DNA from 3 places in the Desulfosporosinus meridiei DSM 13257 genome. Region 2 is predicted to be linked to each of the others. Evidence: a T-box and tRNA genes for the amino acid it is inferred to sense, from the RefSeq annotation. Region 2 holds a T-box; the other regions hold tRNA genes.

Region 1 (10,203 bases), 110 kb from region 2:
ATTATGGGAAGCTGTCAGGTAGAACTCTTGATGATATGAAGGCAGGAGCGAGAGTTGAAGTGGATGAACGTAAAAGGCATCCCATGGACTTTGCACTCTGGAAAAAGGCTAAACCTGGTGAACCGGCCTGGGAAAGCCCGTGGGGAGAGGGGCGGCCGGGTTGGCATATTGAGTGTACGGCTATGTCCTTGAAATATTTGGGAGCGGGATTTGATATTCACGGTGGAGGGGAGGATCTTTCATTTCCTCATCATGAAAACGAAATTGCTCAAACAGAAGGGTACTTAAAAGGGAAGACCTTTGCTCGGCATTGGATGCACAACGCTTTTCTTACAATTAATCAAGAAAAAATGTCTAAATCCTTGGGCAATTTTTTTACGATCCGCGAGTTGTTGGTGAATTCTCCGGGAGAAGTTATTCGCTTCTATTTACTGGGAACTCACTATCGCAGTCCCTTGGATTTTAACGATCAAAACTTAATTATGGCGCAAAAGGGCTTGGAACGTCTGCAAACCAGCGTTCGCTTAGCTCAGGAGGCTCTGGCAAGGGAAGGCGCAGTGAAAAATGACCAGGGCAGCCTAGAGTTGTCAAGGGCTTCTAAAGAGGCGAGAGAGGCCTTTGAGAAGGCAATGGATGATGATTTTAATTCCGCATTAGCTTATGCGGCTTTATTTGAGCTAGCAAAGACCATGAATGGCCTTGTACAGGCAAATCCTGTGCCTTCGGAAGGACTAGCTGAGGCTCACAACACTTTAGTGAAACTTGGAGATGTTTTAGGGTTTGATTTGCTTCATCCGGCTAAAATTGATGTCGAGAACAATGAAATCCTAAACGAAGTGATGGAAGTTGTCTTACAGATTCGTTCGAAATCACGCCAGAAAAAGGACTGGGAAATGGCGGACTTTATCCGCGATGGACTTAAAGAAAAAGGAATTGTTATTGAGGATACTCCCCAAGGGGCCAGGTGGCAAATTAAGCGATAATTGAAAGGTGACCTTATGCGAAATTGGCAGGAAATGAATGCCTTGACCTTAGCGTATTTGGGTGATGCGGTTTATGAACTTTGGGTGCGCACCCATTTACTTGAACTAGGGCACGAGAGGGTGAAGGAACTTCACAAGCAGGCGGTCAACTATGTACGAGCCGGCACTCAAGCTCAGGTTTTACATGCCCTATTTCCGGAGCTTGATGAGGTTGAACAGCAGGTTGTAATACGAGGAAGAAATACCAAGGGCGGGCATCCTAAAAATGTGGATGTTGTCACTTATCGTCATGCCACAGGGTTTGAAAGCTTAGTGGGCTATTGGCAGTTAAGCGGACAAACAGACCGGATGAAATGGGCTTTTGCTAAAGTAGACCAAATGCTTCGCGGTGAAGAAGTAATTAAATAAAGACACTCATTATAGGGTACTGTGAGAAAGGGAGATTTTTTTAATGAATGTGGATCTTATTCAGCACACGCCAGATCCGGAAAAAGTAGTAGCAGCTGCAGCTCGTTTGTGTTACTCGTCAGATGCTATACCCGATTTGTTTGAACAGCTGAACGATGATAAGGTGGCTAACTTCGTCCGAAGGCTCAGAGAAATGGGCCATCTTTCCCCTTTTGAGCATGTAAGTTTTCAGTTTTCAATAGATGGTGTTTCAAGGGCTTTGTCCCATCAGCTCGTCCGTCACCGGATTGCAAGTTATTCGCAACGATCTCAACGTTATGTCAAAGAGAATGGGTTTGAATTCGTTATTCCTCCAAGCGTCATACAAAATCCTGAAGCATTAGGGCGGTTTGAGGCAGTTATGTCTCGCCTGCAGGAAGACTATCAGGAGCTCTTGAATTACGTACCTGCCGAGGATGCTCGCTATGTCTTGCCTAATGCTTGTACTACTTCTTTAATGGCTACTTTTAACGCACGATCGTTATTGAATTTTTTTGAGCATAGAACTTGTATTAGGGCTCAATGGGAGATACGTTTTTTAGCTGGAAGAATGTTAGATTTAGTAAGAGAGGTTGCCCCTAATCTGTTTAGTGAAGCTGGTCCAACCTGTATAACTCAAGGGGTCTGTCGTCAAGGAACATATAGCTGTGGAAGACTAAAGACCCTAGAAAGAAAGAAGTGAACTTCGTGAACGAAGAAATTGTGTATGGTAAAAATCCAGTGGCTGAGCTTCTTAAAAGTGGCAAACCAATTAACAAAGTTCTCCTTGTTTCAGATGGGCCTAGTGGTAAAAATCAAGACATTATGGCCTTGCTTCATAAAAATAATACACCATACCAATTTGTAGATCGTCAGACTCTAGACCGGCTGACAAATCGTGAGCGACATCAGGGCATGCTCGCCTATGTGGCGGCGAGTGAGTATGCGAATGTCGAGGATATTCTGGCCTTAGCTGTCGAGCGTCAAGAAGACCCTTTTATCTTAATGCTGGATGAAATAGAGGATCCTCATAATTTAGGGGCCTTACTTAGGACTGTTGATGCTGTCGGTGCCCATGGAGTGATTATTCCTAAGCGGAGAAGTGTAGCCCTCACTGGAACGGTAGCCAAAACATCTGCCGGAGCAGTTGAACATGTCAAAGTAGCCCGAGTGAGTAACTTAGTTCAAACTTTAAAGGATTTGAAAAAAGCGGGGTGCTGGGTTTCGGGGGCTGAAGCTGGGGGGACAAATGCTTTTAAGGCAGATCTAACCGGCCCAAGGGTGATTGTAATTGGCAGTGAAGGGAAAGGGATTAGTCGTTTACTTAGAGAAAATTGTGATGAAATCGTAAGTCTGCCCATGAGGGGGCAGGTCTCTTCCTTAAATGCCAGTGTTGCAGGTTCGGTTATGCTTTATGAGGTGCTCAGACAAAGAATTCAATCTGAAAAACCCATCACAAAAATCTAAAGACCTAAAAAGGCGGCTTGGCTCACAGTTGGTGCTCAGCAACGGTATAACTTTCCAATTGGGGCTTTGTAATTTTGATTTTTAAATTTTTTGCACTATTTTGACCTCTGAAGCCCCATTTTCGCAGGATTTTGGGACTTTAGAACTCGTGCCTCGATCTCAAACTTCACGAATAGCGACAGAACAACCAAAACTTCGCCTTGACGCTTTTCTTTAGCGTCGAGTATAATGAGGATGTTCTCGTGGACGAGGGCTAGCCGAGATTGCGTCTTCTTCGTGATGACATTGTAGGGGGGATCAACTTGACTCTTCAAGCCCAACCAGAACTACCAGAATGTGAAATCATCGACGTTATCGTGGATGAAGAGGTGGTTGAGCTTGCCAAGGAAGGCGACGCTACAGCACTGGAGTATCTAATTAACAAATATAAAAACTTTGTTAGGGCCAAAGCGCGTTCTTACTTTCTGATTGGTGCTGATCGTGAAGATATTATTCAAGAGGGAATGATAGGACTTTATAAAGCAATTCGTGATTTTCGTGGGGACAAACTCTCCTCCTTTAGAGCGTTTGCAGAATTATGTATTACACGACAGATAATCACAGCAATTAAAACCGCGACGAGGCAGAAACACATTCCCTTAAACTCATATGTTTCCTTAAATAAGCCTATTTATGACGAAGATTCGGATAGGACTCTTCTCGATGTTATTTCGGGTACTCGAATTACCGACCCGGAAGAACTAATTATCAGCAGAGAAGAATTTGACGACATTGAAGAAAAAATGGGCGAGATCCTGAGTTCTTTAGAGTGGAAAGTACTGATGTCATACTTAGAGGGCAAATCTTATCAAGAGATTGCTGTTGACTTGAGAAGACATGTAAAATCAATCGATAATGCGTTGCAGCGAGTTAAGAGAAAGCTCGAACGATATCTCGAACGTCGTGATGGATAATTTTACATATCTTTTATTTATTAAAGTACTTGCATTTTATAAAGATTAGTGTTAGACTACGTAAGTGCCTTGAGGTTAATGCTTGAAGCTCAGGAAGATATAGGCCGACGTAGCTCAATTGGCAGAGCAGCTGATTTGTAATCAGCAGGTTGCGGGTTCGAGTCCCATCGTCGGCTCCATTTAGCAAATCCTAGCCTCTATCGGCTTATTGCAAAATTGACTGTGCTGTAAAGCGTGCTTCTCTTCGGCATAAAAGGTTGACAAAGTCTATCGCACTTAGCGCAACTGAACAGTTATTATCGCGGGGTGGAGCAGCGGTAGCTCGTCGGGCTCATAACCCGAAGGTCGTCGGTTCAAATCCGGCCCCCGCAACCAAGTGAACTAGACAGCGAAGCTGTCTTTTTTGTTATTTGGTCATAACCGACTGAGGTTGTCATTGGCTATTGTGGCCAAAGCTAATGGGACTGGATATCTACCTTTAGCGAGGAAACGCCTAGGGGCTTGGTGCCAGCTAAGATCTACCAAGGCTTTTTCTTGACAGTCAAATTATCTTGTGATAAAGTGTTTTGAGTAATGAAAAAATACAGCGTCCTACCGTTGTCCGGGAGGTGTTCGTGAATGCGTGTCGGCATTATTTTAGCGTGTACTGATTGCAAGCACCGTAACTATGCTACTATGAAAAATAAGAAAAACAACCCAGATCGCTTGGAAGCTCAAAAGTTTTGCAAGTTTTGCAAGAGTCACACTCTGCATAAGGAAACTAAGTAATTTTTTTTTTGCAAAGGTTTAGATGTACGCCAGGGGGCGTTGTCACGGAGTCGATGACTTGGAGTCTGTAAGGATGTGAAGTGATGGGCGAGTTGAAGAAACCGGCCAATACTCAGAGCCAGAAAGATAAGGCGAAGGAGTATTTCCGCGGGGTTTTGAGCGAACTCAAGAAAGTTCATTGGCCAAGCCGCAGGCAATTGCTAACCTACACACTTGTTGTGTTTTTTGCGGTTTCAATTGTATCTATTCTTATGTGGATTGTTGATAGCGGCTTAAGTGCGGCCTTGACCAAGCTGCTGCCCTAAACATATAAAGTTTCAACGGCAGTGTCTGAGGAGGTCCCTGAGAAATGGCAAAAAATTGGTTTGTAATTCATACCTATTCTGGCTATGAGAACAAGGTGAAAATGAATCTTGAAAAACGAGTCGAATCCATGAACATGGAGGAGAAGATTTTCCGAGTTCTTGTTCCCATGGAAGATGAAATTGAATTCAAAAATGGTAAACAAAAGATTACCAAGCGCAAGGTATATCCAGGCTATGTGCTCGTTGAAATGGAAATGACGGATGACTCATGGTATGTTGTTCGTAATACTCCGGGTGTAACAGGATTTGTCGGTTCTGGAACGAAGCCTATCCCTTTATTGGATAATGAGGTTGTAAGTATATTGCAGCAAATGGGAATGGATGAAATTCAGACTCGGGTCGACTTTGATATTAATCAAAGTGTCCAAGTTATTGCCGGTCCTTTCAAGGACTTCGTTGGTGTAGTGAGAGAAATCCTTGCAGACAAAGGCAAGTTACGGGTTGAGGTATCTATGTTTGGCAGAGAAACTCCCGTTGAACTTGAGTTCACGCAGGTTCAAAAATTAGATTAATAGGTTATCCTAATAAGGGGGTGTATTGAAAATGGCAAAGAAAGTAATTGGTTTGGTGAAATTAGCGATCAATGCAGGAAAGGCAACACCGGCACCTCCGGTTGGTCCAGCTTTGGGTCAGCACGGGGTCAATATTATGGGCTTTTGCAAAGAGTATAATGAGCGTACCAAGGATCAAGTGGGGCTTATAATCCCGGTTGAGATTACTGTCTATGAAGACCGTTCGTTTACCTTTATTACCAAAACTCCACCAGCAGCAGTTTTGCTGAAGAAAGCTGCAAATATTAATTCTGGTTCTGCTGAACCTAATCGCAAGAAGGTTGCTTCTGTTCCTAAATCCAAAATTCGCGAAATTGCGGATACGAAGATGAAGGACTTGAATGCAGCTAGCATTGAAGCTGCAATGCGTATGATTGAAGGAACAGCGCGCAGCATGGGAATCGACGTTGTCGAAGGTTAATTTTAAGTATCAAGAATTATGTGGGAGGGCTAAGCCCGTGTAACCACAAGGAGGTTAATGGAATGGCTAAAGTAGGTAAGAAATATCAAGAGGCTGTAAAATCCTTTGATCGCATTGCTCTCTACGAACCAACAGAAGCATTATCAATTGTAAAAAATAATGCTAAAGCTAAGTTTGATGAGACTGTGGAGGCTGCCTTCAAATTAGGTATTGATACCCGTCACGCTGATCAACAAATTCGTGGTGCTGTTGTACTTCCGAATGGAACGGGCAAAACTCGTTCGGTGTTGGTATTTGCTAAAGGGGAAAAGGCCAAAGAGGCAGAGCAAGCAGGGGCAGACTTTGTTGGAGCAGAAGATATGATTGCTAAGATTGAGCAAGGTTGGTTTGGCTTCGAAGTTGTTGTTGCAACCCCAGATATGATGGGTATGGTTGGTAAATTAGGACGGGTTCTTGGACCTAAAGGCCTTATGCCAAACCCGAAGACGGGAACAGTTACATTTGATGTAACTCGTGCGATTAAAGAAATTAAGGCTGGTAAGATTGAATACCGTGCGGATAAGGCTGGCATTATACATGCACCAATCGGCAAAGCCTCATTCAGTGTTGAACAACTACTGGAAAACTATCGTGTACTTGGAGAGACTTTGCTTAAGGCAAAGCCTGCAGCTGCTAAAGGTCAATTTATGCGGAGTGTCACAGTGTCCTCTACGATGGGCCCAGGCGTACGCATTAACCCTGCAAAAGCAATCTAATTACGGTATGCTTGACAGTGTTGGATAAATGGGATAAGCTTATCAGGAATTTAATAAGTCCGCTGTAGAAAGCAGGTGCCGAAAGGCTTAATGACCTGCCGAGGTTGGAAGATTACGCCGAAGATATCTATTTGGCATTCTTAACCTCTGCAAGCGCGGAGGTTTTTTGTTGCTAATAAGTTTATCTAATCGGGAAGGAGGTACACAGATGCTTAACATCGAAGAAAAAGGTCTAATAGTTTCGGAGATAAAAGAAAAGTTTCAACAGTCTTCAGGTATAGTATTAGCTGACTATCGTGGTCTGACTGTTGCCCAAGTAACGCAATTACGTGCCCAATTACGTAAAGCTGGAGTAGAGTACCGGGTTTTGAAAAATAACCTCGTACGTCGCGCTGCTGATGAGTTAGGGGTAGAAGGGCTCGATTCTTATCTTAAGGGACCTACTGCACTTGCTTTTAGTGCAGATCCTGTCGCTCCAGCTAAGATATTAACCGAATTTGCTAAGGTAAATAAGTTAAAGACTTTCCAAATTAAAGCCGGGGTACTTGAGGGAAAGGTTATTGGAGTAGAGGGCGTCAAAGCTCTTGCTGATCTGCCTTCTCGTGAGGTCTTGCTGGCTATGGTCTTACGTGGTATGCAAGCTCCTCTTACAGGTATGGCTAACGTTCTTCAAGGTCCTATCCGTAAAATGGGATATGCTTTGGAGGAAGTGCGTAAGCTTAAGGCTGCTCAATAGGGCATGTAGAACTTCGATTTATTGAAGTGGATTCCTTTGGAATCAGTGAATGAATTAGTATAAATTAAATGTTTATAATTTTAAGGGGGAAATTAAAAATGTCTAAAATCAATGAAATTCTCGAAGCTGTAAAAGGCTTAACCGTTCTCGAGTTATCTGAACTTGTAAAGGCTTTTGAAGAAGAATTTGGCGTAAGCGCTGCTGCTCCTGTAGCAGTTGCTGGTGGAGCAGCTGTTGCAGCTCCTGCAGCTGAAGCTGAAGAAAAAACTGAGTTTGACGTAATTCTCATGAACTGTGGATCTTCTAAAATCGGAGTTATCAAAGTAGTTCGTGAAGCTACCGGACTAGGCCTCAAAGAAGCAAAAGACCTCGTTGACAATGCTCCAAAACCGGTTAAAGAGAAAGTCTCCAAGGATGAGGCTGAAGCTTTAAAAGCTAAATTGACTGAAGCTGGTGCAACTGTAGACGTTAAGTAATGCTTTTAATTTGAAGGTACTCTCTTCGTGTAGAGAGTACCTTCTTTAATTTGACGACAGGAATCAATGGTTGATTAAAAACGTTTTAACACAAACATTTGTAAATATTCCATGAGACGTAATTGAATATTTTCTTGACAGAGGGTCTCTGTTTTGGTATACTTTATAAATGTTACTATATGTAAATGGAATTTATTACTTAATCCATCCATGCTATGGTAATAAGTAAATAGCAATAGATAATAAGGAGATATTATCTTTGAAATTGTCGGAATGATATTGAAAGATCATAAACAGTTAAGCGAGGTTCTTTTAAAGGCCTTGCTTTTGGCTGTATATGTCAATATATTATGACCTCAATGAGAAAACCACACTGAGGGGTGAAACGTAAATGTTCTATCCTGTTAAGGTTGGGACACGAGAGCGCTGGAGTTATTCCAGAATCCGTGAGGTTCTCGACATGCCAAATTTAATTGAAATCCAGCAAAACTCCTATCGTTGGTTTCTTGATGAAGGGCTGCGCGATATGTTTCGCGATATTTCGCCGATTCAAGATTTCACGGGCAATCTCGTTCTAGAATTTGTTGATTATAGTCTAGGAGATGCTAAATATCAGGTGGAGGAGTGCAAAGAACGCGATGTTACATATGCCGCGCCACTTCGCGTCAAGGTGCGCCTGATCAACAAGGAAACTGGAGAAGTGAAGGAACAGGAAGTCTTTATGGGAGATTTCCCCTTGATGACAGACAAGGGAACCTTCATTATTAACGGGGCCGAACGTGTTATTGTTAGCCAACTTGTTCGCTCACCTGGAGTCTATTACTCAGAGCAAATTGACCCGAGTGGGAAGAAGCTTTACGGGGCTACGGTTATTCCAAATCGCGGAGCTTGGTTGGAGTTTGAAACGGATGTTAATGATAATATCTTTGTAAGAGTTGACCGGACTCGAAAACTTCCCGGCACGGTTCTGATTCGTGCTTTAGGGTATGCCAGCAACGGTCAAATCCTCGAGTTATTTGATGATAATGAATATATCCGTGCTACCCTGGAAAGGGATAACTCAGAGTCAACCGAAGAAGCCTTGGTTGAAATCTATAAGCGGTTAAGACCCGGCGAACCACCGACGGTTGACAGCGCTCGTTCATTACTTGAAGCTTTGTTCTTTGATGCTAAACGCTATGATCTGGCTAAAGTCGGACGGTATAAGCTTAATAAGAAGCTTGGTCTGGATATCCCTATGGATGTACGACATTTAACTCGTGGTGATATTATTGCCAGCGTACAGCGGATGCTTGCGTTAATGAATGGTGAAGGTCATAGAGATGATATTGACCATTTAGGCAATCGGAGACTGCGTTCGGTCGGAGAGCTTCTACAGAATCAATTCCGAATTGGTTTATCTCGTATGGAACGTGTTGTACGTGAACGGATGACAATTCAGGATGTTGAAGTCATTACGCCTCAAGTACTCATTAATATTCGTCCTGTGGTAGCAGCAATTAAAGAATTCTTTGGCAGCAGCCAGTTGTCTCAGTTTATGGATCAGACGAACCCGCTTGCGGAGTTAACTCACAAGCGTCGCCTAAGTGCTTTAGGGCCTGGAGGATTAAGCAGAGAGCGTGCCGGTTTTGAGGTTCGTGACGTACATCATTCTCACTATGGGAGAATGTGTCCGGTAGAGACCCCGGAAGGACCAAACATTGGTCTGATCGGATCCTTAAGTACTTTTGGCCGCATTAATCCCTATGGCTTTATTGAGGCCCCTTACCGTAAGGCGGATAAGGAAGGTGCCAGAGTTACAGATGAGATTCATTATTTGACAGCAGACGAGGAAGAGAAATATATCGTTGCCCAGGCCAACGCGCCCCTTGATGAGAACGGCAAGTTTTTAGGGGAAAAAATCGATGGTCGTCATGGACCGGATTTTGTGCACGTATCGCCAAATCAGGTTGACTATATGGACGTTTCGCCAAAACAAATGGTCTCCATTGCTACGGCCTTAATTCCTTTCTTAGAGCATGACGATGCGAACCGAGCTTTGATGGGCTCAAACATGCAACGGCAGGCGGTACCTTTATTGCGAACTGATTCGCCTTATGTAGGTACTGGGATGGAATACAAGGCGGCTAAGGATTCCGGAGTCTGTGCCATCACTAAGCGTGCCGGTGTTATTAAAAGAGCAACGGCTGATGAGATTATTGTTCTTGGCGATGATGGAATGACAGAGAAGCATAAACTTCTTAAATATTCCCGCTCTAACCAAGGCACATGTATTAACCAACGGCCAATTGTTAAGAAGGGC
Region 2 (10,203 bases):
TGCGATTAACGGAAACTCCAGCCAGTTTCAATCCGTTCATCATACGACTGTAGGATAAACCATTGATACGGGCAGCTGCGTTAATTCTGGCAATCCAAAGTTTACGGAAGTTGCCTTTATTATCTTTTCTGTGAGCATAAGAATATGCTAATGACTTTAAGACTTGTTCATTCGCCGGACGATAGAGTTTGCTCTTTCCTCCACGATATCCTTTTGCTAGCTTTAATATCTTTTTGTGGCGTTTATGCTTAGTTATGCCTTTTTTTACACGAGCCATTTCGAAGACCTCCTTTTACCTCAAGTTTTTATAGATAGACAATTAAATTAGCAATCCGTTTTGCATCGGTCTTATGCATTACGGTTGATTTACGTAAATTACGCTTTCTCTTAGGTGATTTTTTCTCTAAAATATGACTGGTGAATGCATGCATGCGGACAATTTTACCGGTTCCTGTTTTCTTAAAGCGCTTTGCTGCGCCGCGATGTGTTTTCATTTTAGGCATTGTGTTTTATCCCCCTTTTGCATTAATCGTGTTTAATAGAAGCTAGAATCATGATCATATTTCGACCTTCAAGTTTTGGTTCGCGTTCTACGGTAGACTCGGCTTTGCAAAACTCGGCCAGTCTTATACATAGGGCTCTACCAAGCTCAGGATGAGTGACTTCACGTCCGCGGAACATTATGGTCACTTTTACTTTATCCCCGTCTTGAAGAAAACGTTGGGCGTTACGGGCTTTGGTCTCAAAGTCATGGTCCTCAATATTCGGACGCAGTTTGACTTCTTTAATTTCCATGCTCTTTTGCTTCTTACGAGCTTCTTTATCTCGTTTAGCCTGTTCATACTTATACTTGCCGTAGTCCATTAATTTGCATACCGGGGGCTTAGCCGTCGGTGCAATCTCTACGAGATCTAACGATTTCTCGATCGCCAGGCTCAGGGCATCTCTGGACGTCATAATCCCGAGTTGCTCTCCCTCTTCACCGACGAGACGAACATCCCTTACCCGGATTTCGTCATTAATTCTTAAGTCCTTGCTAATAAGAGACCACCTCCTAAAAATTTAAATTCAAAAAACAAAAAGACGGATGGCTAACCACCCGTCTTCTAAACAATCACAAAGCAAACATTAAGCTCAGGACCAGAAGATACCTTACCGACAAATGCCGTAAGGTGAGAAGCGGATGGCTTCTGCTTGACATCGTATATCTTACATCAAAACAATTACATTGTCAATTGCCTTATCAAACAAACGTAATTCTACTTTTCTTTACTGGTTGCCTTCAAAGCTTTCTTGCTGGCGATTTCTTCTTGTACAAGCGTAATGAAAGCATCTACGGACATTTTTTCCCCTGCGTCTCCCTGACCATACCTACGAACAGCCGCCATGTTAGACTCGGCTTCCTGATCTCCCACGACAAGAGTAAATGGAATTTTTTCCGTTTGGGCCTCTCGAATTTTATAACTGATTTTTTCCTTGCGCTCATCTGTTTCAACTCTGATGTCGAGATCATTAAGACGAGATGCCAGAGATTTAGCATACTCATGATGACGTTCGCTGATCGGCAGGATACGTACTTGAACCGGTGCCAGCCAAACGGGAAAAGCCCCTGCATAATGCTCGGTCAGAAGGGCAATAAAGCGTTCGATACTTCCGTATACGACCCGATGAATCATTACCGGTCGATGCTTTTGTCCATCTTCACCAATATAGGATAAATCGAATTTCTCAGGCATTTGGAAGTCAAGTTGAATCGTACCACATTGCCAGGTTCGATCCAGGCAATCCTCTACATGAAAATCGATTTTAGGGCCATAAAAGGCTCCGTCACCAGGATTAACTTTATACTCTATCCCTTTCTCTTCTAAGGCCTCCTGAAGAGATCTGGTGGCAGTTTCCCAATCCTCATCTGAACCCATGGAATCTTCCGGGCGTGTGGATAATTCAACATGATAATCAAAGCCAAAAACTTTATAGAAATAATCTACTAGTTCAATAACTCCAATTAGTTCTTCCTTAATCTGGGACGGCAGCATAAAGATGTGGGCATCATCTTGCGTGAAATTGCGAACCCTTAATAATCCATGCAGGGCACCTGAAAGCTCATGCCGATGCACGAGGCCCAGCTCGCCGACCCGAAGGGGCAGGTCACGATAACTGTGCATCTTTGTTTTATACATGATCATACCACCGGGGCAGTTCATTGGCTTTACTGCGAAATCCTGATCATCTATTTCTGTAAAATACATATTCTCTTTGTAGTGATCCCAGTGACCGGATTGTTCCCACATTGATCGATTCAAGATAATCGGAGTTTTAATTTCTTGATATCCCCGTCTGCGGTGTTCTTTTCTCCAAAAATCCTCCAGCTCATTGCGCAAGATCATACCTTTAGGATGAAAAAACGGGAATCCTGGGCCCTCTTCGTGTAAGCTAAAGAGATCGAGCTCTAAACCTAGTTTGCGATGATCACGCCGTTTTGCTTCTTCTAATTTGAATAAGTGCTCTTCGAGATCTGCAGGTTTTGCAAATGCTGTTCCGTAAATACGTTGAAGCATCTTATTCTTTTCGCTCCCGCGCCAATATGCACCGGCTAGACTCATAAGTTTAAAGGCTTTAATATTGGCCGTTGAAGGTAGATGAGGTCCCGCGCAAAGGTCAGTAAAATTTCCTTGAGTGTACATTGAAATCGTGGCATCTTCAGGAAGTCCTTCAATTAGCTCAACCTTGTATTTTTCCCCTAACGCTCCAAAATGACTTAGAGCCTCTTCTCGAGTGACTTCTCGGCGTTTATATTCGTTCTTTTCCTTGACCAGACGGCTCATTTCTTTCTCAATGCTTGCTAAATCTTCCGGAGTAAAGACATGTTCCGAATCGAAGTCATAGTAGTAACCTTTAGCAATTGAGGGCCCTATTCCGAACTTTGTGCCCGGAAATAAATTAGCTACAGCTTCGGCCATCAAGTGCGCCGTGGAGTGTCTTAATACGTCAAGTCCTTCATCGCTGTCTATGGTTACGATCTCAACAGCCGCATCTTCAGTAAGCTGGCAAGAAAGATCCTTCATTTTGTCGTTAACTTTGCCCGCTACAGCTACCTTGGCCAATCCTCGAGATATAGAAGCTGCCAGCTCTGCAATGGTCGTTCCTTGTTCAACCTCTCGTACTGAGCCATCTTTTAAAGTAATCTTAATCATCGAAATCACTCCTTACCTTAGTTTAAAATTTTGGATATCTTTTTACCAGTAGATGCTTTAAAATCTCTAGCAAGTAAAGAACTCTTGTCACACAAACTCCTGCCGAAGGTCTCAACTTAGGTGCGCTTTTTAAATACAAGTTTGGGCTTCTGCTTGGTAAAACAAAAACTCTCGTCCCTACTAGTAGGGACGAGAGTTTACTCCCGTGGTTCCACCCAATTGAAAAGGCTCATTTAGACCCTTTCGCTCGATCCCTTAACGCGGGAAACGGCTAAGCTTACTTATTTCAGCCCAACACTCAAGGGTGGTCTTCTCCTATACGATCGCGAGAAATGCTTTCAGCCTTTGGCATTCCCTCTCTGGCACGATAGGGTTCTAGGATACTCTCCCCATCAATGATTTAAAGTGTATTTTTAAAATATGAGGTTTCATTTATCTGACATTCCTAACTCCAAGAATTAAGGAATATTACTCATTATAACAAAGATCTTTCTTATCTGTCAAAACTTTTCACACAAGGCACAACCTTGACAGTCGTGAACACGATCCCCAAAGACTTTACGAATTGTCTCTAAAGTGTCTTTATATCCCTCATACCGAATATGTAAGGTGATTTCCCGCGGTGCCACAGCAATTAAAGCACTTACTAATAAATCTTCGTACCCTAACTCGTGAATATTGTCTAGTTGGTAATCTTCAAGGAATTGATGAGTTACTTTGACCCCCTCATCATTATAGAGATGAAATTTTCCCTGGGGTGTCATGCCAACATGTAAACACTCAAGCCGTGGCTTTTGACTATCTACGAAATGCTTAAGTAGTTCAATAAACTCAATGTATTCTCTTTCGACAATGTATTCCTCTATAGCAAACTCAACTGCTTTATTGACTTCATTCTTATAGTCGCTGGCTCGAAAACGCAGAAAGCCTTCAATATCGAATACTGAACTATCATCTAAACAATTTAAAATCTGGGTGACCAGGCTTGTTTTGCGGTTAACCCTATTCCCTCGAACTTGACCCAGTCCCTTATTTAAATAGTTAAGAGCCTTATTCAAAAGCATTTTCCAATTATCTTGTTTTAAGTCAGGCCGTTTCTTAAGAATCTTTACAACATGGTCTTTTTCCCAATGCAGTAAGATTGTCTCGGCCAAAGCATTCGCTAAATAATAGCGGTGGATTTTCTGAACCATCTCTTCATTTTCCATGGTGTCTAATGAAGAGTCTTGGAATTGACACTCAATCACCCAGCGTTTCCCTTGTTGATGCTCTATAATTTGAAAAGGGAGTTCTTCTTGGTCTTGCAGCTCTTGTAAACGTGCACAGATACTCTCCCGATAATATTGAGTTCCTAATTGTACGGAATGTTCCACTGGCACCCCTCCATAGTAGAGTATATGACCTTACTCAAGCCATATTTCGGTTGGGCCAATCTATTAGTACTTTTAATTTTTAAAAATACATTGGACATTCCTTAATATTTCCATAAATTCAAATTTTGATTCTATCTTTAAGACAAATATTATAAACGGGGACGATCCTTTAAAACAATTATGTTTCAAAAGGATCGTCCCCGTTACGCGTTATCGAAAATAGACTATTTATAATTACTACGTCTCACTGACAGCTATCATCGTCTCACTGACAGCTATCATCTCTAGAAAAAATAACAAGTTTTATTTTTTTCACTCACCGGCGTTAGCCAGTAATTCTAGGACATAGTTTGGCAGGGCAAAACAACCTTTGTGAATTTCAGTGTTGTAATACTTTGTCGTAAGTCCGAGGCTGTTCCATGCTTGCTGATCTATGTCAATTAAGGGATCATAGGTTTTAGAAGCAAAGCCAAACAGCCAATGCCCTGACGGGTAACTTGGAATATGGGCTTGATAAACTCTGCAAACCGGGAAAAGCTCGCTAATACGTTTATGGGCTCTCTGCATGGATTTGGCATACTCCTGATAATAGGGACTTTCATGTTGGTTAACCAGAATACCATCTTCCTTCAACGCCTTATAGCAGTTCCCATAGAATTCTTTAGTGAACAGCCCTTCCCCCGGACCAAAAGGATCCGTTGAATCAACAATAATTAGGTCATAAGAGTTTTCCTTAGACCGAACAAATTTCAGTCCGTCCTCAAAATAAAGCTGTACTCTTGGGTCATCCAGCTTACAGGCCGTCTGGGGAAAATATTTTCTGCAGACATCTACCACCATTTTATCGATTTCTACCATATCAATTTTTTCAATGGTATTGTAGCGAGTGAGTTCTCTGACTGTTCCGCCGTCTCCTGCCCCAATGACTAAAACATTTTTTATATTAAGATTGGTTGCCATCGGAACATGGACGATCATATCATGATAAATAAACTCATCTTTTTCCGTAACCATCATCAATCCGTCAAGGGTAAAGAAATTGCCAAACTCCATAGAGTGGAAGACATCGATTCTCTGAAACTCACTTTGGTCTGTATAGAGACACTTATCTACCTTTATCGAAAAACGGACATTTTCCGTGTGTTGTTCGGTATACCATAATTCCATTGCTATTCCTCCAGTACTCTAATATTTTCAATGGACATGTCTTCCGTGCCTGTCAGGGAACTGCCTTTAGACTTTGCATAAGCGATATAATCGATGATTTCCTCAGTTATCCGTTCCCCAGGCGCTAAAATCGGAATACCTGGGGGATAACACATGACAAACTCGCCGCTTATATAGCCTGTACTGTCTTCAATAGCTACAGAACGTTGGTTGGAGTAGAAGGCTTTCTGCGGTGCCATCACAACCTCCGGATTAATATACTCATGATCAAGCATTCCCGATTTATCTTTTGTATATAATCTTTTTATTTCGGATAATGATGAAACTAGACGCTCCAAGGCCAGGGCACGGTCACCAACAGAAATTATGGCAAGAATGTTTCCGATATCACCCAACTCAATTTGAATTCCATAATCGTCGCGCAAAATGTCGTAAACTTCGATTCCGGCCAGACCTATCTCGCGGGTATGGACAGAAAGCTTGGTATGGTCAAAGTCGTATACCGAATCCCCATTAATTAGTTCCGTAGAAAAAGCGTAGTAGCCGCCAATTTTATTAATTTCCTCCCGGGCATAATGAGCAAGAGCAGAGGCCTTTTCGAAGATACTCTTACCGCCTAGGGCTAAGTTCCTTCTGGAAATATCCAATGAAGAAAGCAGCAGATATGAACCGCTGGTGGTTTGAGTTAAATTAATCGTTTGTCGTACATGACCCGTGTTCAGACGCTCTCCTTTTAACAAAAAAGAACTTTGGGTCAGGGATCCGCCTGTTTTGTGCATACTAACTGCTGCCATATCAGCTCCGGCTGCCATAGCACTGATTGGCAAGTTATCTCCGAAGTAGAAGTGTGAACCATGGGCTTCATCGACTAAAACATACATATTGTGGCGATGAGCAAGTTCTGTTATGGTCTTCAGATCAGAGCAAATTCCGTAGTAGGTTGGGTTATTTATAAAGATTGCTTTCGCATCCGGATGCTCCGCAATGGCTTTTTGAACATCGTTAATTGACATACCCAAGGGGATTCCCAGCTTTTTATTAACGCCAGGGTTTACATAAACGGGAATAGCTCCACTAATGATAAGAGCATTGATAGCACTTCTGTGGACATTCCGCGGCATAATTACTTTATCGCCCTGTTTGCAGACACTCATAATCATTGCTTGAACCGCCGATGTGGTACCATTAACCATGAAGAAGGCATGATGAGCACCGAAAGCATCCGCCGCAAGCTCCTCAGCTTCTTTAATAACTGAGACTGGATGGACAAGGTTATCCAGCGGTTTCATGGAATTAACATCTACCGAAAGACATTTCTCCCCCAAAAACTCTGTAAGCTCCGGGTTTCCTTTGCCTTGCTTATGTCCCGGTACGTCAAATGGTACTACACGCATTGATTTGTACTTTAGCAAAGCCTCATAAATAGGTGCCTTGCTTTGTTGATGTGAATGCATAAAACCACCTTCTTTCCTTGACCATGTTGATTAGCTAATAATCTAGAGTTGCAAAATAAAATTACCCATTGACCTAAATCAATGAGTAATGTAATGCTCTTTTTCTTGACAGATAGGTCTATGTGATTATAAACCTTAGTTTCATATGGTGGGTTTGAGAGGACTCGAACCTCCGACCCCCGCGATGTCAACGCGGTACTCTAACCAGCTGAGCTACAAACCCATATGGTGCCGATGACCGGAATCGAACCGGTACGGATGTTAAGTCCGCGGGATTTTAAGTCCCGTGCGTCTGCCAGTTACGCCACATCGGCAAATGAATTGGAGGCGGCACTCAGATTTGAACTGAGGAATAGAGGTTTTGCAGACCTCTGCCTTACCACTTGGCTATGCCGCCATTGGTTATTGGAGCGGGTGACGAGATTCGAACTCGCGACTTTCACCTTGGCAAGGTGACACTCTACCACTGAGTTACACCCGCATGGTGCCTCAGGACGGAATCGAACCGCCGACACGAGGATTTTCAGTCCTCTGCTCTACCGACTGAGCTACCGAGGCAAATCGAGGATGTTGATAGATTTTACTATCGTGTTATAAAATATGGCGACCCCGATCGGACTTGAACCGACGATCTCCTGCGTGACAGGCAGGCATGTTGACCACTACACCACGGGGCCATCTTACAACCAAATCAATACTGGTGGGCGATGACGGGCTCGAACCGCCGACATCCTGCTTGTAAGGCAGGCGCTCTACCAACTGAGCTAATCACCCGAGAACTGACGATTATCAGTATACACAAAAAACGGCATTGTGTCAAAGGCTTTTTTAAAAATATTTATATTAAATTTTTCTTTTCAATTCGAATAACTTTTGACCAAATTCCACTAAGACTTGGCTCTACTTGCCAAATTAAAAAAGGAATATTTCCATGAGGCTGTATTAGTCCGTGCTCGTGCTTAATCATTCACCCATGTAATACTAGAAGAAGGTCTGTACAGACCTCCTTCTATATTCCAGGTAACAATTTAACAGTACTAAACGATGTTGCAAACGCAAATGTTTAAATTAAGCCTACTTGAGGTTAATTCGACGAAACTTTTTTCTGTTTAACCACAACTTCTTCAATACTGAGTGAGCGTGTATGCTTCGTATGTGACCACTGCTTATCCTTACGATTTATAAACCCTAAAAACACAATAGGAATCCAACTATAGATAAAGATTGGATATAGAATAAGCCCCACATAGGCTCGCCAAGGTAGACGATCAAGAGCTAATGCCGCAACCGGATATAAGTATTGGAAAGCGGACAAAATTTGCCACCCTGTCCAAGGCATTACCAAGGTGAACACATGAGTGTATTGGGGCTGAAAGGCGTCTATCAGATTGGTTAACATGAAAAAGGTGGCAATCATTACAAGTGCTGGTTGAAAGAGGTGAATTGCCGCATCCAAATACATTATTTTCTTCTCTCTTATACCCTTGATTATGAGAGGAAAAAAGTAACGTCCGGCTACATCAACCTGCCCCTGGGCCCAACGTTTCCGCTGATGCCAAGCTTGAACAAATGTTAATGGCTTTTCATCATATACAACTGCATCATGTGCCCAAGTTGTCTTAATACCATGAGAAAGAGCCTTCATACTGAATTCGAGGTCTTCCGTTAAGGAGGTGGCCCCCCATCCAAATTCTTTCAGAACGTCTGTAGAAATGCACATACCTGTTCCACCCAACACATTTGAAAGGCGACCTGTGTTAAATCTGGCTAGCTGCAGCATTCGATTAGTTACCCAAAATGCAATTGAAAATGTGTTTGTAACCCAAGTATCAAATGGATTCTTAGAATCGAGATAGCATTGAACAATTTTATGCCCTTGGCAAAGCTTGCTATTCATTTCGAATAGAAAGTTTTCCTTAACTAGATTATCTGCATCAAAAATTACTATTGCGTCATACTGACGTTCCATCTTAAACAAGCGATAAAACATCCACTCTAAGGCGTACCCTTTTCCGCGCTTCTCAGTATTGAAGCGACGATGTACAATAGCTCCGGCGTTCTTTGCTATTAAAGAGGTCTTATCAGTACAATTGTCTGCAACCACAAAAATATCGTACAATTCTCGGGGATAGTTAAGCTGAAGTAAATTCTCAACTAGTGGGCCAATAACAGCTTCCTCATTATGTGCCGCTACCACTATCGCAAAACTCTTCTCTGGCGTATGTATCTTAATCTCTTTTTTCCTGTAAAGTCCAAACATTGAAAGCACAAAATAATAGAAGGTTAAAAATATAATGATAACTTGAACTGGCACCATAATGACATTAAAAATCTGTGTGCCCGTGATTCCAGATAAATCCACAGATTCAACCCCTTTCTTAACCCATAAAATTTTAACATAGGAATGGCCCCTATGCAAGATAATAGATACGACAATTATAGACAGTTTGTCCACTTAGTGTATGTAATTAAGTATTATTTAAGTATAGCTATACTTAGAACCATGATAGGGCTAATTATCTCAAAATGCAAAGCATTTATAAAGAAATAGATGGATGCGTATAAAGCAGCATACTTTTTCTTCATCCAAATTAGTAAAGGTTTCGAAATGCATAGCTAATTAGTGAGAGCTTTTATCTAATTTTGTTAGACAATTTTTAGCGCTTATGTATTTTCGACTCCAACAAATTTATAAGATTAGCGCCGTTCATTAATTTTAAGTAAAAAGAACATTACCAGTGAACCAATAAACAATAATAACAAAAAGCTTACTTTTATTCCAAGCCCTAATGAATACCAATAAACATCTCCTACACGTGCGCCAGAGACCCATGGAACAAACAAACGAAAAATATAAGCAAATCCGCCGCCGATAACAATAAAAAGCAAAATCACCGAAACCAGCAATAGTATACCCATTACACCTATAGGAGTATCCAAGCGCCACCGACGTATTATGTCCCTTTTCATCCATTCCATTTCCAAGCTAACCATTCTGGCCCATTTGCGCCACAT
Region 3 (10,203 bases), 570 kb from region 2:
AAAATAGCTGAAGCGATTCAGAAAGCAATATCTAAAGGGCGTCGTGTGGTTGTTGAGCATTTTGACCTGGTTTACCCTCAACTGGAAATGAATGCCGAAGTGATGATTGGAGTGGGGGAGGAAGTAATCGTAACCCGGCCAACGGTTTTCGGTCCGGAGCCCCAAAGTATAGCGGACATTGTCTTTGATTCTATAAAGTACCGGCGCATGGCCCACAGTGCTGAGGACATTACATCGATGATTTTGGAAGAAATGGGTTTGCCAAAGCCGGAAGTACATAGTGACATAAAACACGGCTTTGTCCTAGAGCTGCCCGAGAAACCCGATATTGATTTGGATTTGGTGGAACAACGAGTTCTGGATTTAATCAAGGCAGACTTACCGATTTGTTTTGCCAATGACGATCACATACGGGTTGGGGAAATGCTTTATCCTTGTACAGGTCCTCGAATTCATATTCGGCGCTCCAGTGAAATCAAAGGTTTTAATCTACTAAAGGAATTTAGGTTTGACCCGATTGCTCAGCTTTACACCATCGCCGGAATTGTCGGGGAGGAAGTAACACCGGCTCGGTCACTGGATTTATCAAGTGTGGCTAGGCAGTCCCTGCGTTAAGAAGTGGGTGCGTCTAGCTTTGGGATGCTGGAGGATGGAAATAGGGTCGCTCGGGGCAGGGCGGCTTCGCCCACATCCGCACACCCAGCATTCCGAGGCTGGCCTACTCGCTTAGGCGGGAGCTCTGCCAAACCTCTGGGTAATACCTGATGTGAACCGCTGGCCATGACGATAAGCGGACGAGCTTATCGCCACACTGCAAACATATTAAGCATACTCCTGCAGTGTGGATTGGCCGAGTGTCCCCGTAGCCCACGAAAACACTGTTTTCGCACGGATTACCCTTCTTAAAAGACATGTCTTCGCACGAATTAGCCTACTTGCAGGACGGCGAGAGGGGACCTGTGGCTCGCTTCCCGCCCAAGCCTTGTAGGCTTTACCGCCTCTCCATGCAATGGGTTCACTTCTGTGGATCGAAGCCGCCCTTCTTTCGGGTCTATTCGTTAAGAATGCTTTGGGACATTTTCTGGGTAGGGCAAGGAAGTGAGTCTGGCTTAAATTAGTAAAAATTTTACTTTTAAAGCCTTGCGATTAGCGTTTCTCTTCTGATTCTGATAAACTAAATATTGACATAAAAGACTGCCGTAGAAAGGTAAGGTATTAATATGCAACGTTCTTATAGTCGAGGAAATGATCATTTACGTCCGGTGAAAATCACTCGAAAGTTTACAAACATCCCCGAAGGTTCGGTTCTTATAGAGATCGGAGAAACCAGGGTTTTGTGCACTGCCAGCGTCGAAGAAAAAGTACCGCATTTTCAGAAGGGATCAGGGAAAGGCTGGGTTACAGCAGAATATTCCATGATTCCTCGCGCAACCCAAACTCGGACTCAGCGTGAGGCCAGTAAAGGCAAGCTCACCGGCCGAACTATGGAGATCCAACGTTTAATCGGTCGTGCTTTGCGATCGGTTATTGACTTGAAGAAACTTGGCGAACGTACAATTTGGCTTGATTGTGACGTCCTCCAAGCGGACGGCGGAACCCGAACAGCGGCAATTACCGGAGCTTATGTGGCCTTAGTCGATGCAGTTCAATATTTGCTGGATAAGAAACTTCTTAAAACAAATCCGATAGAGGATAGCTTAGCTGCAGTTTCCGTGGGTAAGGTTCAGGGAAATGCAGTTTTAGACTTAGACTATGAAGAAGATTCTCAGGCGGAAGTGGATATGAATATTGTCATGACAGGTGCAGGAAAGTTCGTGGAGATCCAAGGAACGGCAGAAGATATTCCCTTTGATCGCGAGGATCTGAATAATTTTTTAGAACTTGCTGAAAAGGGGATACGTTCCCTAATGGATGCTCAGAAAGCTGCGGCGGAGACATCTGTATGAAAATAATATTGGCCACTCAGAATAAGGGGAAAATTCGAGAGCTCCAAGAACTGCTTGGAGACGCAGACATTGAAGTGCTTTCGCTAAAAGATATTGAAGACTGGGAAGATGTCGAGGAGGACGGAATAACCTTCGCAGACAATGCAGCCCTCAAAGCGAAAGCCGCGGTTAAGAAAACCGGTTTAATAGCCTTAGCCGACGATTCCGGGCTGGAGGTAGATGCCTTAGCTGGCAGCCCCGGTGTATATTCTGCCCGTTTTGCGGGAGAACCTAAAGATGATGAGCGAAATAATGATAAGCTGCTTCAAGAGTTGAAAGAGGTTGCTGATTCCCAACGACAGGCTCGCTTTCGTTGTGCCTTAGTCATAGCAACTCCGGATGGAAAAGAATTTCTTACAGAGGGCACTGTCGAAGGACAAATCTTAACTGAACGCCGTGGAAGGGACGGATTCGGTTATGACCCTCTCTTTTTTGTGCCGGAGTATCAGCGAACTATGGCCGAGCTGACTTTGAGCGAGAAAAACCGCCTCAGTCACCGGGCCCAGGCATTCCGTAAAGCAATCCCCATCCTTCAAACTCTAAAGGGTAAAAGCTAGCCTAAGCATAAGCACCGCTTTTCTACTCCAGAAGATAACGACTCGGGTTAGGCACTGGGAAGCCGAAAAAGCAGATGAAAATGACTCTTAAATTTTTTAAAACTTTTTTTGATTTTTTTCTTGACGAAACCTTAAAGATGAGCTATACTAATCAAGTCACCAACGGGGTATAGCGCAGCTTGGTAGCGCGCCTGCCTTGGGAGCAGGAGGCCGGGGGTTCAAATCCCTCTGCCCCGACCATTTTTTCAAGACGAAGTTCGAGGTTCAAATTTATAGTGGTACAAGCTGTTGTTTGACAATAGGAGTACTCGATAAGCTGTAAATTTGTAGACCTGGGAGTTTGAGCTGGCCCTTTTAAGATGCGCCTGTAGCTCAGTTGGATAGAGCATCTGCCTTCTAAGCAGGTTGTCGGGGGTTCGAGTCTCTCCAGGCGCACCAACAAACAAATTTATGGTGGGTGTGGCGAAGTGGTTAACGCACCGGGTTGTGGTTCCGGCATTCGTGGGTTCAAACCCCATCACCCACCCCATAAAGAAAAAGCACACCGAGAATTAATTCTCGGTGTTTTTTTATGTTTTCTAGAAAGTTAGCTTTTAGCGCAGACTTTCTACAATATCCAGGCCAACAAGGCTGCCACTTTATTTTACAAGGGGACAGGTTCTTAGTTATGCATATTAAGAATCTGTCCTTTCTTTAACTTGTTAAATTCCCTCATGTTAGACGTAAAATGGCCAAGTTTCTTTTTGACCCCCCTAAAAATAGTTCTGGCTTCGTAAAGATATTATGAAAGGTGCGCATTATTCAAGATTTATAACGAAAGAGGTAGATATCATTGAAATCAATCACAAAAGGGAAAAAATTAAAGAAGCAACTTGCTGTTGCCGTCACAGCAGCACTTTTAGCGTTTCCGCTTAGCGCGACCCTTGTCTTAGCTGAAACGTCTGCCCAGACCACTTCAAGTGCAGATGCCGTAACCACAAGTGCAGGAACTACAGAATCCACAACTGCGGAGACAACGGCCGTAGACGTAGTGAGTGCGGATGCAGATAGCACTGAAAGCACAAGCGCAGATACCACAAGTACAGATGAATCAGGTACGGACGTATCAGCAATAGATAATACAAGTACAGAAACAACCGACCAGGACGATAATACGGACACTAATAGTGAGGATGCAACAAATTCCGAGGATCAAGACACTGATAAGGAAGATACCGAATCGACGACTGTTGTAGATGCAGACGGCAACGCAATTGATCCGGCCAATTGGTTATCAGAGCTTATAGGTAAACTCAAATTGGCTTTGACCTTTGATCCCGCTCATAAGGCCGAGTTGACTCAGGAGCAGGCATTGGAGAAGCTGGCTAAGGCTCAGAAATTGATGACTGCTGGTGAAGCCGAAGAATCTGAGAAGGCTTTTACAGAGTACGCAGACAAAATCACCAAGGCTCAGGAATTTTTAGAGCAAATTGAAGATCCTGACTCAGAAGAGGCCCAAAAGCTGACAATCGCTCTTACGAATGTCAATCAAAACAACATAAAAGTATTAGGTAATCTGCTCGAAAAACTCCCTCCCCAGGCGGCTCAAAAGCTGGCTCTTAATGTAGTACGTTCTATGGAAAAAGCGGTTACAAAGATGGAGAAGCAAGAGGCTAGAAGCAATGCAGTGGCTGCTGAAGAGACAGCAGCGGGAACCGGCGATGATTCAACAGAGTCAGAAGTCAGAGGTGTAGCACATAACAAAGCTTTAGAAAAAGAAGCTAAGGTTGCCTTGAAAGAATTTAAGAAGACACTTAAAGAAAACGGAAAGCTCCAGCTAAAGGACGATCAAGAGGATGCTGAACAGGAGGATAGCCAGGATCAGGCCTCAACAAACGAAGTGACTGTGACTGAACCTGCATCCTCTCAAGAAGCTTCCTTGGCCAATACTCAGCCAACATCTGTAACAATTGCTCCTGCTAGTATAGAGTCTTCATCAACTGTTGATAGATCCTCTAAGAAGGAAAAGACAGAGCAGAACAAAAAAGCTGACAATGGAAATGATAAGGCTAAAGAAAAAAGTGACAACAAAAAGCATTAGAAACAAAAATCTGAGGGATAATAAGTGAATGCCTGCTAAATAAAATTTACCGGAAAAATGGAAGCGACCTAAGAGCAAGTCTTTTAGGTCGCTTTTCTGAATGTCTCAACTAAGCCTTTAGTAGGTAAGACCTTAGCCTCTCCTCAAAAAACGGAGTTATTACAAACTCCAGATTATTCGTGATATACTTATTTATCCCATAAAATCAAGGGTGAAGGGGGAGAAACCATGGGTAAAGCAAAGCCCGGTCCCGACGATTTGCGCCGCTTAATCGGTTACTCAATAATTACATTTTTAGGCGTCTTTTTATTTATCCCAGTGATATGGTTCATTCACCTATTCTCAAATGACCCAGGACTGTACATGCGCTGGGGTGTCTGCTCAGCCGCCGTTATCCTATTCAATATTATGTTTTACTTTTGGAAATATCCCGAGAATTGGCTGGCTAACTTACTGGTTTTAATCGGAGTGGATCTAATGGTTTTGATCTTTGAATATTTTTGGTTGATTCAGAGTTTAGGCTGACGACCTTTCATGGAACCGCTTTAAACGGTTCTTTTTAGTTACCGCTTTTTCTGCTTTTTGCTTATTGCTTATTGTAGAGGCAGCTAAGGGGTTGGGGGGATAAATTTTAGGACAGCCAAGGCTGTCCCTTACAACAATCAACTATGACTAGGATCTGAACTTTCATTATTTAAAACATCCGTCTTTTTAGCGATTACATTAGTTTTTGGTGTTAGTATTTGAGGCTTTTGAGCGTTTCCTTCTGGTACAAATTTAAAATTATTTTCTTTGCCTAAAGTTGCCATAATACTCTCCTTTTACGCTAATTTCTTAGTCTGGGTAAAATATAATCGGTTGTTTTCCAAGTTTATTTTACCCCCAATATTCCATCATTCGGGATTCTCCAAGTCTTTTGCCATTGTAATGACGCTTAAGTCATTACATCTATCCTAGCTGTATAACCTTGAAGGTTAGGTAGGGGAGGTTAACCCTAAAGATCGTCTTTATCTCCCCAAGCTTTGCCTACCCAAACCGCAGCTCCAATAGTAAGGGCATGGAGAAATAACGAAGGTGGACTAAACAAACTATTTGGATTACTAGTTCTCTTTTTTATGCCAAACATTCACAAAACCTCCTCGTATGTTATTTTGACAGTTTAGGTTTTGTGATTTATGTCGAAGCGATACCAGTTAAAATATGTAATTAGTTAGATGTAAATTGCAGCGAAAGTTTTAAAATCTAAATTTGATGTTTAATCTCAAAAAAACCTCCGCGTCCGGAGGCATGCGCAATATCTTTAGGTTTCGTTGTGAATTATAGTTTCTCTTAAAGCCTTATACGTTTGGGTGAAATAATTTAAGGGGGGTGAAAAGCAATGAATATAAAAACCAGGCGGGAGAATACTCCTTTGCTAAGATACAAAATGGAAACTGCAAATAAAGGAATAGAAAAATAGAGGATAGAAACCCCTAAGGTCTATCCTCTACTGATTATTAAATTAACTGGAGCCGATGGCAGGACTCGAACCTGTAACCTGCTGATTACAAATCAGCTGCTCTACCAATTGAGCTACATCGGCATGTGTTTTGGACAAGGACTATTGTAGCAAGACTCTTTGATTTGGTCAATGTTAAATAGAGGAAATTACGACCATTTTATGCAATAGCTTAGGTCGAAAGGCTGAGGTACTAATTTCCAGGGCATTTAGGAGTACTAATCAACCGCCTGGTGGCTTCTGCAAGTACCAATCCATATATACTTGCCCCTATAAGATTTGAAACAACTGTGTATGGTGCTGTGTAAAATAAATCAGGCATTTTGAATAAAGTAGCAACTGCATATGAACTGAACCATATAAAAGCCGAATATATCCATCCTTTAGCTAAGTAATGTCTACTGGTAACAATAGGGATTAAATACGCAAAGCCTACTCCGACAAATCCGCAAAATGCCATTTGCCCAATCCAGGCAATAATGCTTTCCAATGCATTAAGAGGTAATCGTCCAAATAATATTTCTGAAGCATAATCCAACATTCTTGTCTGAGTAAAGTCTAATACGTAGTATGAAAAAAACGTCCAGATACTTAAAGGAATTCCTGCAATTAAACCAACGACAAAACCAAAATACATTCTATCCTTCATAATGTTTCCCCCTATCTTATTGTTTGTGTAAATGGTATGTGTTGAATCAGTGACAAAGTTGCATGCATAAAGAGGAACTCGCAATGAATTCATAGTCCGTTTTTTCAAAATGGTATTGGATTTTACTGAAATTGCATCATTATGCCCTTGTTTATTATTCCTGATTGCAATTTTATAATTCATTTAATAGTTCCCTGTTGACTCAACCAAAACCCAACAAACTGAACTAGGGGGAATTAAGTGCGATTTGCCAAGCCAAAAAAGACAGTCAAAAAATCCGCCTGACAACTTAATGTCAGGCGGACTTAGCCTCATAATGTGGTGCGAGAGAAGGGACTCGAACCCCCACGGTTTCCCGCTGGAACCTAAATCCAGTGCGTCTGCCAGTTCCGCCACTCTCGCAAATTTATTATTGTTGCAACAGAGAGAATTCTATCATAAATTTTAAGATATGACAAGTGTGAGATTTTAACAGGGATTATCTTAAAAGATATTTGGGATATTAAACCTCTCAGCATCAAAAAGATAAGAGAATAATAGTTGTAAGTCAGACAATTCGCCCATAGAAAGGGGAATGTCTTTTGTGCTAATAAATCTTTCTAATCGACCAATGCTAAGATCAATGGTGTCAATTTCTTGGTGATCAAGAATAATACTCCACCAGTTAGCGTTATTCTTCCAACTTTCCTGAACAATCCCTAATTCCTTTTTAGCTTCATCCCATTGCTGAGCTGAAATAGATTGTTCAACCGTCTTTAAGTGTGCCTCAGTTGCTTGAGTTGTGGTTTTTACAAATTCATAGGAAGCATAAGAGCCTCCCAGTAAAAAAATAACAATAACAATAATGGTTCCCAGGGTTCTCAAATCTATTCACCTCACACTTGAGTCTGTAATGGTTTAACTTTTTTTTTGTTTTGACTTTCTTTTTCTTGTATAAAAAGTTTACCTGAAGAATCTAAGCTGGCAATCAGGACATCTTCGATCTTGTCAAGCTTATGTTTCTTAAGTTCTCGCATCAACCATTCCAAATCCTTATCACTTCGCTCCAGATTATTCCGTTTCAATTTGCCATCCATAATAAGAGCTAAGGGTAAGCCTTCATAAGCGGGGGTAATCTTTAAATCGTCAGGAATGATGGGCCTTTTCTGAACCTTAGGCATAACACTAACTTGACCATTGTTTTCTAAGATTGCATATTCGACATCAGCAATGTTAGGGATATCATTAAGGCGGAGTTCTTCGAGCAAATCGCTCATGTTGTAACAATTTCTCCTGAGTTCGGTTTCTGAAATTTTACCGCGATCAATAAGGATGCTTGGCTTTCCGCAAATAATATCTCGTGCCGTTTCGCTTTTAAGAGAAATCCAGGCTAAAGTTAGGCTTGCTGATAGGAGAACCAGAATGGGAATAATGCCGCTGAGGAGTGGAACCCCAATGTTTTCACTAGGCACAGCCGCGAGCTCAGAGATCATGAGGATAACAACTAACTCAAAAGGCTGTAACTGGCCGATTTCCCTTTTTCCCATCAAGCGCAGGGCGATAATAACCACTAAATAAAGAATAAGGGTTCTAACTACAATGATAAGCATGCTTGTTCTCCCTTTCCTAAATGTTTAGGATCTTTTGATAGGGTATTTTGCCCTGAATAGCAAGAGTTATCCGTGACGTCTGCGGAGGGGTTCTTCAATTTGATTACGAGAAGTAAGTCTGTTATAATTGATTAGTGAATTTCATAGATGTATTTGGCTTAAGCGGGGGTTTGTAGTCTTAAAAAAACGGTAAGACTAACGAGTATCCACAGCTGCCTTGCACATAGTCTTAAATAGTGTTTAAGGGGGAGAACATAATATGTCAGTCTCAGTTGAAAAACTAGAAAAAAATCTTGTAGCTCTGGAAGTTACCGTAGAAGCCGAAAAATTTGTCAGTGCGGTGAATCAAGCAGCTAAAGTGTTGGCCAAGAAAGTTAACGTTCCTGGATTTCGTAAAGGAAAAGCACCACGTCGCATGGTTGAACAGCATGTAGGAAAAGAATCACTTTATGACGAAGCCTTAGATCAATTAGTCGGCCCGGCATACTCTGAAGCAGTTCTGGAAAGTGGTATCGACCCGGTAGACCGCCCAAGTGTTGAATTAGTTCAAATTGAGGAAGGAAAAGACCTGATTTTTAAAGCAAAAGTTATGGTTAAACCGGAAGTTGAGCTTGGTGAATATAAAGGCCTCAAGATCGAACAAAGTGCAGCCATTATTTCCGAAGAAGAAGTTGAAGAAGCACTTAAAAGCAAGCAACAGCAACACGCTCGTCTGATTACCCTCGAAGAAGGCAAAGTCGAGAATGATGATACTGTAACCTTAGATTTTGAAGGATTTACAGATGGAACACCTTTCCTTGGCGGTAAAGCTGAGAACTACGAGCTTGTCATTGGCTCAGGAACATTTATTCCCGGTTTTGAAGAAGGTTTAATTGGAGCTGAAATAGGACAACCTGTTGAAGTAAACGTTACCTTCCCTGCTGAATATCATAGTGCAGAGCTAGCTGGAAAAGAGGCTGTCTTTAAAACTCTCATTAAAAAAATTCAACGCAAAGAACTTTCCGCTCTAGACGATGAATTTGCAAAAGATGTCAGCGAATTTGAGACTCTGGATGAATTGAAAACCGATTTGCGGAATAAATTAATGAAGACAACTGAAATGCGAGTTAAAGATGAGCATGTCCGCTCCATCGTTTCTAAAGTGGTTGACAACGCCAGCGTTGAGATTCCTGAAGTTATGATTAACGAAAGAATCAATGTAATGGTAGATGATCTCAGTCGCAATCTTGCCCAGCAAGGAATGACTCTAGAACATTATTTCCAATTTACAAACTCAACTGAAGCAGCTATGAAAGAGGAGCTGCGTCCTCAAGCTGCTGAGAGTGTCAAGACCGATTTAGTTTTAGAAACTATTGCCAAAGTAGAAGGAATTGAGATCACTGAAGACGAATTAGATGAAGAGCTTAAAAAAGCAAGTGAGCGTCACGGACAAGACGCAGCACTGCTCAAACGAACCCTTATAGCGCGCGGGGAGCTACAGTTCTACAAACAAAGCATGAACAGTCAGAAGACAGTCAACTTCTTAGTAGAACAAAATACTTAAAACCCGACGCCTTAGGGGGAATTCTGAGGTATAGAGGTGAGAGGATGGCAAAGTACACTGAAGACAAAAATCAACTCAAGTGTTCATTTTGCGGAAAAACCCAGGAACAAGTCAAAAAACTGGTAGCTGGCCCGGGGGTTTACATTTGTGATGAATGCATTGAACTTTGTAATGAGATTATCGAGGAAGAGCTAACGGATGATCTGGGTGTTGAGATTGGAGACATTCTAAAACCTAAAGAAATTCGGGCAATCATTGACCAGTATGTTATCGGTCAAGAAGACGCTAAAAAGGCGCTTTCC

The links. The T-box of region 2 lies ahead of thrS (threonine--tRNA ligase). A T-box ahead of a tRNA ligase gene usually reads a tRNA of that ligase, here a tRNA-Thr.
Region 1: it has a tRNA-Thr gene. The T-box ahead of thrS (threonine--tRNA ligase) is inferred to sense a tRNA for this amino acid. The anticodon was not compared.
Region 3: it has a tRNA-Thr gene. The T-box ahead of thrS (threonine--tRNA ligase) is inferred to sense a tRNA for this amino acid. The anticodon was not compared.

What each region holds. Positions count from the first base shown of each region.
Region 1 is NC_018515.1:218,218-228,420, forward strand. Features, by position in the region: gene cysS (cysteine--tRNA ligase) at 1-983, shown strand, start outside; gene DESMER_RS01070 (Mini-ribonuclease 3) at 999-1,391, shown strand; gene thyX (FAD-dependent thymidylate synthase) at 1,435-2,112, shown strand; gene rlmB (23S rRNA (guanosine(2251)-2'-O)-methyltransferase RlmB) at 2,109-2,876, shown strand; gene sigH (RNA polymerase sporulation sigma factor SigH) at 3,179-3,829, shown strand; tRNA gene DESMER_RS01095 (tRNA-Thr) at 3,933-4,008, shown strand; tRNA gene DESMER_RS01100 (tRNA-Met) at 4,130-4,204, shown strand; gene rpmG (50S ribosomal protein L33) at 4,448-4,597, shown strand; gene secE (preprotein translocase subunit SecE) at 4,681-4,902, shown strand; gene nusG (transcription termination/antitermination protein NusG) at 4,947-5,474, shown strand; gene rplK (50S ribosomal protein L11) at 5,506-5,934, shown strand; gene rplA (50S ribosomal protein L1) at 5,997-6,689, shown strand; ribosomal protein L10 leader region at 6,734-6,866, shown strand; gene rplJ (50S ribosomal protein L10) at 6,898-7,425, shown strand; gene rplL (50S ribosomal protein L7/L12) at 7,524-7,901, shown strand; gene rpoB (DNA-directed RNA polymerase subunit beta) at 8,293-10,203, shown strand, end outside.
Region 2 is NC_018515.1:110,135-120,337, reverse strand. Features, by position in the region: gene rplT (50S ribosomal protein L20) at 1-277, opposite strand, end outside; gene rpmI (50S ribosomal protein L35) at 306-503, opposite strand; gene infC (translation initiation factor IF-3) at 526-1,041, opposite strand; ribosomal protein L20 leader region at 1,070-1,202, opposite strand; gene thrS (threonine--tRNA ligase) at 1,260-3,194, opposite strand; T-box leader at 3,377-3,599, opposite strand; gene ytxC (putative sporulation protein YtxC) at 3,695-4,567, opposite strand; gene speE (polyamine aminopropyltransferase) at 4,880-5,734, opposite strand; gene DESMER_RS00635 (aminotransferase class I/II-fold pyridoxal phosphate-dependent enzyme) at 5,737-7,188, opposite strand; tRNA gene DESMER_RS00630 (tRNA-Val) at 7,335-7,411, opposite strand; tRNA gene DESMER_RS00625 (tRNA-Leu) at 7,415-7,502, opposite strand; tRNA gene DESMER_RS00620 (tRNA-Cys) at 7,511-7,585, opposite strand; tRNA gene DESMER_RS00615 (tRNA-Gly) at 7,595-7,669, opposite strand; tRNA gene DESMER_RS00610 (tRNA-Phe) at 7,671-7,746, opposite strand; tRNA gene DESMER_RS00605 (tRNA-Asp) at 7,790-7,865, opposite strand; tRNA gene DESMER_RS00600 (tRNA-Val) at 7,887-7,962, opposite strand; gene DESMER_RS00595 (glycosyltransferase family 2 protein) at 8,273-9,505, opposite strand; gene DESMER_RS00590 (hypothetical protein) at 9,886-10,203, opposite strand, start outside.
Region 3 is NC_018515.1:4,413,698-4,423,900, reverse strand. Features, by position in the region: gene DESMER_RS20410 (hypothetical protein) at 1-615, shown strand, start outside; gene rph (ribonuclease PH) at 1,221-1,946, shown strand; gene DESMER_RS20400 (XTP/dITP diphosphatase) at 1,943-2,542, shown strand; tRNA gene DESMER_RS20395 (tRNA-Pro) at 2,706-2,782, shown strand; tRNA gene DESMER_RS20390 (tRNA-Arg) at 2,904-2,980, shown strand; tRNA gene DESMER_RS20385 (tRNA-His) at 2,996-3,071, shown strand; gene DESMER_RS20380 (DUF5667 domain-containing protein) at 3,375-4,622, shown strand; gene DESMER_RS20375 (hypothetical protein) at 4,851-5,147, shown strand; gene DESMER_RS24085 (hypothetical protein) at 5,285-5,431, opposite strand; gene DESMER_RS24800 (hypothetical protein) at 5,617-5,748, opposite strand; tRNA gene DESMER_RS20370 (tRNA-Thr) at 6,129-6,204, opposite strand; gene DESMER_RS20365 (hypothetical protein) at 6,314-6,952, opposite strand; tRNA gene DESMER_RS20360 (tRNA-Leu) at 7,089-7,171, opposite strand; gene DESMER_RS20355 (DUF4363 family protein) at 7,253-7,633, opposite strand; gene DESMER_RS20350 (DUF421 domain-containing protein) at 7,645-8,358, opposite strand; gene tig (trigger factor) at 8,618-9,901, shown strand; gene clpX (ATP-dependent Clp protease ATP-binding subunit ClpX) at 9,946-10,203, shown strand, end outside.